4 regions of the Alteromonas stellipolaris genome follow, and region 2 is predicted to be linked to each of the others. Evidence: predicted binding sites of a transcription regulator. Region 2 holds the regulator's gene; each other region holds the start of a gene.
What was found. Region 2 encodes MetJ, which represses methionine synthesis genes. Its sites were predicted from a motif close to TAGACGTCTAGACGTCTA; they were not measured.

Region 1 (3,218 bases), 580 kb from region 2:
CGCCTTTTTTCGGAAGCTCTACGTCAAGCTCTTCCATTTTTAATGCTTCGCCTGGGCCCCAAGCAACAGCTGCTTTAGACTTAATATGAGTCTGACCTTCTTTCAATGCTAATGTCATGGCATGCTCCTAATATAATACTGCGTGGGTAAACAGCACGATGCCGCTACCTGTAATGTCTAGGTTATGAGATAGATTATAGACCTGAGGTCTGGTTTTATAAATACAGATTTGGTAATTCATTATTACTTGAGTGTAATAATTAGTTGGTGTTTAATTATCAGTTAAACGGTGCCCTTTATTGAGTATCATCAATTGTAAGCACCATGCAGCAAACTAGAATCAATAAGGGTAAACGCCATGATGTGGGAAGGTATTGCAGAGTTTTGCGCAGTGGCCAGTACTGGCAGTTTTACCGCGGCGGCTACCAAGTTAGACACATCAGGTGCGCAAATTAGTAGAAAAGTCGCTAACGTGGAAAAGCGTTTAGGGGTAAAGTTATTCAACCGCACTACTCGAAGTGTGTCACTGACTCAAGCTGGGCACATTTATTTTGAGCAATGCCAGCCCGCACTAAGTGCCTTGGCAGAGGCAGAGCTCAACGTGAGCCAACTTCAAGAAGTACCCCAAGGACTAATTAAGCTCACCGTGCCAGTCGCCTTTGGCGAGGCTTTTATTGCTCCGCTTATTAATCAGTTTTTGAAAAAATACGAAGGTATAGAGGTGGAGTGCCGGTTTACTAACGACACGATGGATATTATCGACGAGGGCTTTGACCTTGCTATCCGCATTGGCAATTTAGAAGACTCGACAATGGTGGCCAAAAAGCTGGCTACTCGGCAACTCTACGTTTGCGCCAGCCCTGAATATTTACATGCTTTTCCTGCACCAACGAGTACCAACATGCTTAGTGAACATCAGTGCTTAGTAGGTTCACAGCCTCACTGGCGCTTTAATCATGACGGGAAAATACAAACCGTAAGGGTGAAGGGACGTGTGAAGTACAACAGTGGTAATGCACTACATCATGCTGCCTTGGCTGGGCTGGGATTAGTGCAACTTCCAGGGTTTTATGTGCGCGATTCGTTAGCCTCAGGCAAGTTAATTGAAGTGCTATCGCCCTATCGAGACAAGCGAGAGGCGGTATGGGCATTGTTCCCATCGAATAGGCATTTAGTGCCAAAAATACGCTTATTAGTTGATTTTCTATCGGCGAAGTTAATTGATGATGAATAGTGGGTTTCGTTATATTTTCTGCCACTTATAATGGAATATCGCTGAAATCGAAATGTGAAATGGATTGTGTTTCACTTTTTGCAATACAGTATGGTGAAAACTGCGGTTGACAGATAGACGTCTATACGGCAAATTGACCCTATGAAAACGATTCTTCTTATTGGCACCACCGGCATTATGATTACCACCTTAAAACGGGCGGTCGCTGGCTAGTGCAAGTAAGCATAAGACAACGAAAGCCCGCCCTCACAGAGAGCGGGCTTTTTTTTACTCACGTCATAGTAACCGTTAAAAGCAGTAACCTGGCGTAACCGATATAGGAGCAGCACATGAAAGTCTTAAAGTTTGGGGGCTCATCACTTGCCGACGCACCGCGCTACTTGCGCGTGAACGACATTAGCACGGCCACCCACCAAACCGATGGCGCTGCAGTGGTACTTTCTGCCCCTAAAGGGGTAACGAATGCATTGTCACTTTTGTGTGAGCAAGCAGCCGCTGGCGAAGATTTCCACCCTCTATTTGAAAAATTGACGTCTACCGTGACCGGTATTGCTGATGCACTAAACGAAGAGCTCAGCGGCTTCGCTCACGCTGATGTTACTGACTTTATTCAGGCGCAACTGCGTGTACTCAATCAGCACCTCGATGGCATTAAATTGTTAGGTGTAGCACCTGACAATATTGCAGCCGGTATATTAAGTATTGGTGAGTACATCTCGGTTACGTTATTTAGCGGTATCTTAACGGCAAAAGGCGTTAAAAATCGTATTATCGACCCTGTGACTTACATTCTTGCAGAAGGTGAGTACTTAGACAGCATTGCTGATGTTTCATTAAGTAAAGCTCGTTTTACTGATGTGCCTGTAGATGGCAGTGAATTATTGGTAATGCCTGGTTTTGTTGCTGCGAACGAGGCCGGTGAAAAAGTAACGCTTGGACGCAATGGCTCTGACTACTCTGCGGCTATTTTAGCGGCTTGTATCGACGCGAGCTGTTGTGAGATCTGGACCGATGTAGACGGCGTGTATAATGCCGATCCGAATCAGGTTGAAGGCGCAGTACTTCTTGATAAGCTAACTTATCAAGAAGCCATGGAGCTTTCTTATTTTGGTGCGAAAGTACTTCACCCTAAAACCATTGGGCCAATTGCACAGCATCATATTCCTTGCCTAATTCGTAATACGCTTAACCCTGCGGCACCTGGCACGTTAATTAGTAACGAAGCCAGTGAAAAATGGACCTCGGTTAAAGGCATCTCACAACTTGAAAATGTCACTATGTTCAACGTGGCAGGTCCTGGCCTAAAAGGCATGGTTGGCATGGCGAGCCGTGTGTTTGAAGTAATGTCGAATGCTAATATTTCTATAAGCCTAATCACTCAGTCATCTTCTGAATACTCAATAAGCTTCTGTATTCAAAGCAAAGATGCTGATCGCGCATTAAGCTTGTTAGAAGATGCTTTTGCGTTAGAGTTGCAAAACCAATTGTTAGATCCTATTGAAGTACGCCACGACTTAGCGATTGTTACCCTAGTGGGTGACGGTATGCGTCATGCGAAGGGCTTAGCGGCGCGCTTCTTTAACTCGTTGGCGCAAGCTCGCGTTAATAACGTGGCAATTGCCCAAGGGTCTTCAGAACGCTCTATTTCAACGGTTATTGAAAATAAACGGGCGAAAAAAGCCGTTAAGGTAATCCATCAGAATTTTTTCTCAGACCGCCATACCATTGATGTATTTTTAGTAGGGTGTGGCAACGTGGGAACCGAGCTGTTAAGCCAAATTGCAAAACAACAGCCAGCTTTACTTAATCGTAATATTCAGTTGCGGGTTTACGGTATTGCCAATAGCCGTAAGTTGTTACTCAATAGCCAAGGTATTGACCTAAACCAAGACTGGAAACCCGCATTAGATGCGGCCAGCGAAGGGCTTTCTGTTGAACGTTTGCAGCAGTTTGTGAACGACAATAGCTTAGTAAACCCAGTTAT
Region 2 (3,218 bases):
CCGCTTACCTTGACCTTTTTACAGCGAAGGAAAGTGACAGCAAGGCAAACGAGTCGTTCAAATACCTGATAATAGGCAAATGGTATACTGGTCTGCCCTATAGGAGCAAAGGTTTAATCGAAATTAACCTGCTCGCACACCTAGCATGTGGCAAATAGCGTAGCTCAACTCACTACGGTTAAGGGTGTAAAAATGAAAATGCTTCACGCCTTCTTTGGCAAGTACCTTAACCTGATCCATCGCGATGTTAGCACCAATGAGGTTCCGAGTAGCTTGATCGTCATCGTCAAGCCCATCAAACATTTTGTGTAAGAACCCAGGTACATGTACGTTGGTGAAACCGGCGAACTTTACCAAGGTCTGATAATTGGTTACCGGCAGTATGCCTGGCACCAAGTCTAGGTCGATACCTGCAGCTGCTGCTCGGTCACGAAAACGTAAAAATACACTGGTGTCAAAGAAAAACTGTGAAATTGCTTCGCTCGCACCGGCTTCTGCTTTGCGTTTAAGGTTCAGTAAGTCGAATTGGGCATTAGGCGCTTCAGGGTGTTTTTCAGGGTAAGCGGCCACTGAGATATCGAAATCGGCTACATCTTTTAGTAGCGCCACTAAATCAGAGGCATACATTTCGGTATCTTTCACACCTGGCGGTAAATCACCACGAAGAGCAACAATACGACGAATGCCAGAATCCCAGTAGTCTTGGGCAATCTGTCTAAGCTCGTCTCTGCTCGCATCAACACAAGTAAGGTGAGGCACGGCTGCAACGCCAGTTTGCTGCTGAATGCGTTTTACCACGTCATGAGTACGGTCGCGCTCACCACTATTCGCGCCATAAGTTACCGACATATAGCTCGGTTTTAGCGGTGCTAAGCGCTCAACTGACTTCCACAAGGTTTGTTCCATTTTCTCTGATTTTGGTGGAAAAAACTCGAATGACACATCAATATCACGCAGTTCCGAAAGGGACTGATTGAGTGCATCGACACCTTGTGCGTAAGAAACCATGGTAAAATTACTCTTTTATAGACGTTTAGACGTCTAAATTAAAGAATTTACGTCTAGACGTCAAGAGGTTTACACTGCTCAATTGACCTTTTCGTCAACTTGTTTAGAATTTCTCTTCATAACATAAATAAGATCAGACAGAGTTAGCATCATGGCAGAGTGGAACGGTAAGTATATTCATCCCTACGCAGAGCACGGTAAAAAGAGTGAACAGGTAAAGAAAGTCACCGTTTCTATTCCTATTAATGTGCTAAAAGCATTAACCGATGAACGTACGCGTAGGCAGATAAACAATTTACGTCATGCGACGAATTCAGAATTGTTATGTGAAGCGTTTCTTCATGCATTTACAGGTCAGCCGTTACCGGATGACGAAGATTTGAGAAAAGATAACCCTAATCGTGTACCTGCTGAGGCAAGGCGCATAATGGAAGATATGGGTATAGACGTTTCTATTGAGAACGAACAAGAAGATTAAAAAAACGGCAATGAAAATTGCCGTTTTTTTATAATCTTTACACTGAATTACACGCCAGTATATGCGCTTATATTGCCTTCATTCGGCGCGGTTAGGCACTTCTGGAAGTCGTGCAACGCCAGATTCAATCGCCGCTTTTGACACTGCAGAGGCTATGCGTTCACAGAGGCGGGGGTCCATTGGTTTAGGAATAATGTATTCTTTGCCAAAGGTTAAGCTTTTGCTGTTGCTAGCCGCTAACACAGATTCTGGTACGGGCTCTTTGGTAATAGCACGAAGTGCTTCTACCGCGGCCACTTTCATTTCGTCGTTAATGGCCGTTGCGCGTACATCCAGCGCACCACGGAAAATGAACGGGAAACACAGCACATTGTTTACCTGATTAGGGTAATCAGAACGCCCCGTAGCCATAATTAAATCATTTCGAACTTCATGCGCCAATTCAGGCTTAATTTCAGGATCGGGGTTAGAGCAGGCAAAAACAATCGGGTTAGGCCCCATTAACGCCAACGTTTCTGGAGGTAATACATCAGGGCCAGATACGCCTACAAAAATATCAGCGCCTTCCATCACATCTTCAAGTGTGCGTTTATCGGTATTGTTGGCAAACAAGCGTTTGTGTTCCGTAAGGTCTTCACGGCGCGTATGAATAACCCCTTTTCTATCTAACATGTAAATGCGCTCTCGTTGCGCGCCACATTTAATGAGCAATTCCATACAGGCTACCGCTGCTGCACCCGCACCCATACAAACTATTTTGGCGCTTTCGATATTTTTGCCCTGAATTTCAATGGCGTTCAACATGCCGGCAGCCGTTACAATGGCAGTACCATGTTGATCGTCATGGAATACCGGAATATTGCAGCGCTTAATGAGTTCTTGTTCTATTTCAAAGCACTCTGGGGCTTTAATATCTTCTAGGTTAATACCACCAAACGTATCTGCAATATTGGCGACGGTATTAATGAATTCTTCTGTGGTGCGGTGCTTTACTTCAATATCGATAGCATCAAGCCCAGCAAAGCGTTTAAACAGCAGTGCTTTACCTTCCATCACCGGCTTAGAAGCTAACGGCCCCAAATTACCCAAGCCTAGAATAGCAGTACCATTACTGATGACCGCTACCATGTTGCCTTTCGCAGTATATTTGTAAGCATTATCAGGATCTTCAGCAATTTCTCGTACTGGTTCAGCTACCCCTGGACTGTAAGCCAGAGCAAGATCATCCACACTATCGGCTGGTTTTGATAGCTCCACGCTGATTTTACCTGGCGTGGGTTTGGCATGATAATCTAGTGCACGTTGTCTGAAATCTGACATTAGTAAACATATCCTTCGATGTAGGGGTTAGGCAATCTTCGTTACCGTAAGGGCAATCTGCGTTGCCGCAGTAGAATGTCTTCGACTCTATCACAGGGTCATTTGAGTACATATCTGATCTGCCTTTTATACCTTCTAATCTAGGACAGACTTGCTTGTATGACCAGTGACATCGTCGAATATCTGCCATTCATCATATTAATGACACTTTAATAATTAATACATTATTTCTATTTTATAGAAGTGAATATTAATGAAGGCATAACTGATAATCGGATAGCGTTGTAAAAATAGGCATTAAACCGGCCGTTTTAGGTGCTGATTCACGTAATAGGTATAATGAAAACATGATGAAGGAAAGCGTAACTTAATATGTCGGAAAAGAAACTGATTGAAGCGTTAACGGCGGCGT
Region 3 (3,218 bases), 690 kb from region 2:
CATTGCCCGACATTATGAGCGCATCATCTATCGCTTGTTACCTGCCTAACGACGGTGAAGTGGATTTACGCCCCTTTATGCACGCATGCTGGGCGCTGAACAACGCATCTGCCCTTCATACTTCTTTGCCTGTATTGCATCCAGTTTGCAAAGGCCACCTGCTTTTTCTTCGTTACTCAGAGAAAACAGCAATGCGTGTGAATAAATACAACATTGAAGAGCCAATATTAGCCTGCCATGATGTTATTCCTACCTTTCAGCATCAGGTAATACTTATGCCCTTGGTGGGATTCGATGCTAATGGAAATCGTTTGGGCATGGGCGGTGGCTATTACGACCGCACGTTAGCCAGCATTCAAACTCAAACGTTAAGGCCAAAACTCATTGGCATCGCCCACGATTGCCAACAAGTAGACGAACTTCCGGTTCAGCCTTGGGACATTCCTGTAAACGCTATTGTCACCCCCACACAGCAATTGAGCTTTAATCGTATATAACGCACCGTAAATTCCTCTATGACGGTGGGTTAGCTAAGGGTTTTCCGGTAGACTGATGAAAATTTAGTTAGGAGAGTCACTATGGATCAGAATGCAAAGAAGCAAGCAGTAGCTAAAGCAGCCATCGAATATGTTGAAAATGGCAGTATTGTTGGTGTAGGTACTGGCTCTACGGTTAATTTTTTCATTGAAGAACTCGGCAAAATTAAAAATAACATTGAAGGGGCAGTATCCAGTTCTGATGCCTCTACCAAGTTGCTAGAAGCCCTAGGCATTGAAGTATTCGCACTAAACGATGTTAGCAATATTTCAGTGTATATCGACGGTGCTGATGAGGTTGCCGAACACAAACATATGATTAAAGGCGGCGGTGCAGCCCTTACCCGCGAAAAAATTGTCGCCGGTGCGTCAACCACATTTGTCTGTATTGTAGATGATAGCAAGCGCGTGCCTATGCTTGGTAAATTCCCTCTTCCGGTTGAAGTTATTCCAATGGCGCGATCTTTTGTGGCTCGTGAGTTGGTAAAACTAGGCGGCGACCCAGAATACCGCCAAGGCGTAGTGACAGATAACGGCAATGTTATTTTAGACGTGCATAATCTTGAAATACTAAATCCAAGAGAGCTTGAGCAGTCGATTAATAATATTCCAGGTGTGGTCACCAACGGCATATTCGCCCTACGTGGCGCAGACATCGTACTGTCGGCCACCGATACCGGTGTTGAAACCTATAAATAATAGCTTTCAAGTTAAACTGATTTCTGTTAGATTTCCGTTTAGACGTCTAGATGGCCTTTCGAGAGTGTGAGGCTGGTGCTAGTCGGGGTAGGTAAGACTTCCGCAAACACGCTGTGAACCCATCCATGGGAGCTCCGCCGCCGCATCCATGCGGCGGAGGGTTTGCTCCAGTCTTACCTACCCCGCCTGCACTAGCCTCGAGCTCTGTAAATACTAATACTTTTTAAGAGATAGCAAATCCATGAGCAAAGTTTCACTAGAGAAGGATAAGATCCGGATATTGTTGTTAGAGGGTGTGCATCAAAGTGCATTAGAAACCTTTAAGAATAATGGATACACCAATATTGAGTATCTCAAAACGTCCCTTCCTGAAGAAGAGCTTGTTGAGAAAGTGAAAGATGCCCACTTTATTGGCCTTCGTTCACGTACTCAAATTACTGAGAAGGTAGTCGATGCTGCTCAGAAATTGGTAGCTATTGGTTGTTTCTGTATTGGTACGAACCAAGTTAATTTAGAAGCAACACAGCGCCGTGGTATTCCGGTATTTAACGCACCGTTTTCTAATACCCGTTCAGTAGCAGAGCTTGTGCTTGGTCAGCTTATTCTTTTGCTTCGCCAAGTACCTAGTAAAAGTGCAAAAGCGCACCGCGGTGAGTGGGAAAAAACTGCCAATGGTTCGTTTGAAGCCCGTGGTAAAACATTAGGTATCATTGGTTATGGCCACATTGGTACCCAGCTAAGTATTCTTGCTGAACACCTTGGTATGCGTGTACAGTTTTTCGATATTGAAGATAAGTTGGTATTAGGTAACTCTACGCAGATAAAGTCGTTAGAGAAGCTATTAAACACCTCTGATGTGGTATCGCTTCACGTGCCTGAAACTCAGCAAACGCAAAACATGTTTGCAGCTGAGCAATTTGCACAAATGAAGAAAGGAAGCATTTTTATTAATGCGTCTCGCGGTACGGTTGTAGATATTGATGCCCTAGCCGACGCGCTTGAAAGCGGCCAGTTAAATGGCGCAGCTATTGATGTATTCCCTGTTGAACCTAAGTCGAACAATGAGGAATTCCAATCGCCTTTACGTAAGTTCGATAATGTTATTCTTACGCCGCATGTAGGTGGTAGCACCCAAGAAGCACAAGAGAATATTGGTATTGAAGTGGCCGGTAAATTGGCGAAGTACAGTGATAATGGCTCTACCTTATCTGCTGTTAATTTCCCTGAAGTATCATTACCAGAGCACACTAACCGCTCTCGCTTACTTCACGTACACAAAAACCAGCCTGGTATTCTTACTCAAATTAACCAAGCGTTTGCAGAGAAAGGCATCAACATTGAAGCCCAGTACCTTCAAACTAACGCAGAAATTGGTTATGTAGTAGTAGATGTTCAGCAAGACAGAGCCTATGACGCGCTTGCACAACTACAGCAAATTGACGGTACGATTAAAACCCGTATTCTTCACTAATGCTCTGTATGACGGTGGTTTAATACCGTCATACACTTTTAAAGACATAAAAAAACGCTGCCAATTGGCAGCGTTTTCTGTTTCTACAATCGTTAATACGATTTTAGAAGAAGTTGTAAACTAGCGTTACTGCAGTTTCAGTATCTAGCTTTTCTACGTCGTCAGATACGTTAGAGTTGTGGTCTACCTTAAATGACAACTTCATAGAAAGGTTACCGCTAATGGTAGCCGTAAGCGCCGATTCAGCACGAGATTTCGTGTTGTCAGAACCCACTTCCGTACTCACTGTTTGCGTGAATTTAGCCGTATCTGAAATTTTCCAAGAGTATGCACTTGAAGCACGAACAATCATGCTGTTCTGCTCTTCGCCTTCTTGCGTTTCAGCAAACGAGTAACCAGGACCGATTGAGTACTCTAAAATGTGACGTTTATTTTCAAGTACTTTTTGGTTCCAACCCACAGCAAGTGTTGATTGATAGTCGAAGTTACTTAAACGGTCATCTTCATACGAC
Region 4 (3,218 bases), 1.4 Mb from region 2:
AATATCTGAAATTAAAAAGGGTCGCTTTACTTTATAAAGTGAAGCGACCCTTTTTCTGTCTTTAGCTTTCAACAGCCTTGAGCTAGGTAAACAGCCTTGAGCTAGATAAACAGCCTTCGGCAGACTATACCGATGAACGAAGTGCTTCAGCTTTATCAGTCGCTTCCCACGGGAATGCCTCACGGCCGAAGTGACCATATGCAGCAGTAGGTAAGTAAATAGCACGCTCTAAATCAAGCATTTTGATTAGCCCATAAGGGCGTAAATCGAAATGTTCACGTACCAACGCCACTAAGGTTTTCTCATCAACCACGCCAGTACCGAAAGTATCAATGCTAATAGAGGTTGGCTCGGCAACACCAATGGCGTAAGAAACTTGAATTTCGCAACGCTTAGCTAGCCCTGCAGCGACAATGTTCTTAGCAACATAACGGCCAGCGTAAGCTGCGCTTCTGTCTACTTTTGAAGGATCTTTACCAGAGAAAGCACCACCACCGTGACGGGCCATACCACCGTAGGTATCTACAATGATTTTACGACCAGTTAAACCACAATCACCAACAGGTCCGCCAATAACGAAGCGACCGGTAGGGTTAATGTGAAATTGAGTGTTGCTATTAAGCCACTCGCTAGGAAGCACCGGTTTAATAATTTCTTCCATTACTGCTTCACGTACTTGTGCAGTAGAAACAGAATCACAATGCTGCGTAGAAAGTACTACCGCATCAATGCCTACAGGCTTGTCGTTTTCGTACTTAAAGGTAATTTGGCTTTTCGCATCTGGGCGCAAAAAGTCTAGCTTGCCAGACTTTCTTACTTCAGCTTGTTTTTGAACCAAGCGGTGAGAATAAGTAATTGGCGCTGGCATCAGTACGTCAGTTTCGTCACTGGCGTAACCGAACATAAGGCCTTGGTCGCCTGCACCTTGTTCTTCTAAACTTTCGCGGTCAACACCTTGGTTGATATCTGGCGACTGTTTACCGATAGCGTTTAACACTGCACAAGAGTCAGCATCGAAACCCATATCAGAGTGAACGTAGCCTATGTCTCTTACGGTTTTACGTGTAATTTCTTCAATATCAACCCACGCTGAGGTAGTGACTTCACCACCTACTAATACCATTCCGGTTTTAACGTAGGTCTCACAGGCCACGCGGGCACGAGGATCTTGCTCTAGAATAGCATCTAGAACCGCATCTGAAATTTGATCGGCGATTTTGTCCGGGTGTCCTTCAGACACAGACTCGGAGGTGAATAAATGCGTGGCCATACATGCTCCATAAGCGTTTATTGTTCAAAATAGGTGAGTATTGTACTAAAACAAGGTATAAATACCAGTCTTTACTTCTAGACGTCTAAAAGTCCTTTCGTTACGATTTGTTGACAGTGGCGGATCACTTTTGCAGACAATTAAGTAAATTTAGCCACGCTTACCCAAAGAAGCGATATTGGCTAGCAAAGGAATGATGTGAATATTCATTATTTTAGCCAACTTTCGGTAATGGCAATGAAAAGCCATTGAACTGAATGGTGGCATGGGTAAGAATAACGCCCACATTAAGATATACAGCAATGCAGCGCTTTAAGGTTGAACAAAGGGATTTTGCCCACAGTGTTCCCTTAGCGAAATTCAGCTACAAAATAAATCAGGAGACAACATGCCCTCTCGTCGTGAACTTGCCAATGCCATCCGTGCTTTAAGCATGGACGCTGTTCAACAGGCCAAATCTGGTCACCCAGGCGCCCCTATGGGGATGGCTGATATTGCCGAGGTATTATGGGGTGATTTTCTATCACACAACCCAGCAAACCCGTCTTGGGCAAACAGAGACCGCTTCGTGCTTTCAAACGGTCACGGCTCTATGCTGTTGTACTCTTTGCTTCATCTTTCAGGCTATGAACTGCCTATTGAAGAGCTTAAGAACTTCCGTCAGCTACATTCTAAAACGCCAGGTCATCCAGAATATGGATATGCACCGGGTGTTGAAACTACCACTGGCCCATTAGGTCAAGGCGTAAGTAATGCTGTGGGTATGGCGCTAGCTGAGAAAGTATTAGCAGCGCAGTTTAACCGTGACGGTCACGATATTGTCGATCACTACACCTATACTTTCATGGGCGATGGTTGCCTTATGGAAGGTATTTCTCATGAAACTTGTTCACTTGCGGGTACATTAGGCCTTGGTAAGTTAGTGGCATTTTGGGATGACAACGGTATCTCAATTGACGGTGAAGTTGAAGGTTGGTTTACCGACGATACGCCAGCACGCTTTAAAAGCTACGGCTGGGAAGTGATTGAAGGTGTTGACGGTCATGATTCAGAACAAATTAAAGCAGCCATTGAGCAAGCTAAATCGAACAGCGCTCAGCCTACGCTAATTTGCTGTAAAACGGTGATTGGTTTTGGTTCGCCAAACAAAGAAGGCACTGAGTCTTGTCACGGTGCACCATTAGGTGATGACGAAATCATTGCTACTCGCGAAAAGCTTGGGTGGAAACACGGTGCATTTGAAATTCCAGACGACATTTATGCCGGTTGGGATGCGAAAGCCAAAGGTGGCGACGCTGAAAGTGCGTGGAACGATGCCTTCGCAGCATACGAAAGTGCTTACCCTGAATTGGCGGCTGAATTTAAGCGTCGTGTAAATGGCGAATTGCCAGCCGACTTCAGCGATAAAGCAGACAAAATCATTGCTGATTTGCAAGCTAACCCGCAAAACATTGCGTCACGTAAAGCATCTCAAAATGCATTAAACGCCTTTGGCCCATTACTACCAGAGCTTCTAGGCGGTTCTGCCGACTTAGCGGGTTCAAACCTAACTATTTGGGATGGCAGTAAAGGCGTTGAAGCCACTGACGCTTCTGGTAACTACATTTACTACGGTGTACGTGAATTCGGTATGTCAGCCATGATGAACGGTATTACCCTTCATGGTGGTTTTAAAGCCTACGGCGCAACTTTCCTAATGTTTATGGAATACGCCCGTAACGCTGTACGTATGGCGGCGTTAATGAAGCAACCTGCTATTTTTGTATACACCCACGATTCAATCGGTTTGGGTGAAGATGGTCCAACGCACCAGCCAGTAGAACAAGTAGTGGCACTACGTGCTACACCAAACCTAGATAACTGGCGTCCATGTGACCAAGTTGAATCGGCTATAGCATGGAAGTTCGCAATTGAGCGTAACGATGGCCCTTCAACATTGATTTTCACT

Region 1: a site for MetJ is predicted at 1,349-1,366, ahead of thrA (bifunctional aspartate kinase/homoserine dehydrogenase I). Genes of this name have one in related genera too.
Region 3: a site for MetJ is predicted at 1,267-1,284, ahead of serA (phosphoglycerate dehydrogenase). Genes of this name have one in related genera too.
Region 4: a site for MetJ is predicted at 1,341-1,358, ahead of metK (methionine adenosyltransferase). Genes of this name have one in related genera too.

Annotation. Positions count from the first base shown of each region.
Region 1 covers NZ_CP013926.1:3,599,095-3,602,312, reverse strand. Annotated here, with positions in the region: gene AVL57_RS15400 (S-(hydroxymethyl)glutathione dehydrogenase/class III alcohol dehydrogenase) at 1-118, opposite strand, end outside; gene AVL57_RS15395 (LysR substrate-binding domain-containing protein) at 359-1,234, shown strand; gene thrA (bifunctional aspartate kinase/homoserine dehydrogenase I) at 1,564-3,218, shown strand, end outside.
Region 2 covers NZ_CP013926.1:4,183,918-4,187,135, reverse strand. Annotated here, with positions in the region: gene metF (methylenetetrahydrofolate reductase) at 124-1,008, opposite strand; gene metJ (met regulon transcriptional regulator MetJ) at 1,160-1,486, shown strand; gene AVL57_RS17665 (malic enzyme-like NAD(P)-binding protein) at 1,565-2,806, opposite strand; gene AVL57_RS17660 (hypothetical protein) at 3,179-3,218, shown strand, end outside.
Region 3 covers NZ_CP013926.1:3,495,279-3,498,496, forward strand. Annotated here, with positions in the region: gene AVL57_RS14955 (5-formyltetrahydrofolate cyclo-ligase) at 1-497, shown strand, start outside; gene rpiA (ribose-5-phosphate isomerase RpiA) at 579-1,235, shown strand; gene serA (phosphoglycerate dehydrogenase) at 1,477-2,706, shown strand; gene AVL57_RS14970 (DUF481 domain-containing protein) at 2,810-3,218, opposite strand, start outside.
Region 4 covers NZ_CP013926.1:973,916-977,133, forward strand. Annotated here, with positions in the region: gene metK (methionine adenosyltransferase) at 125-1,270, opposite strand; gene tkt (transketolase) at 1,659-3,218, shown strand, end outside.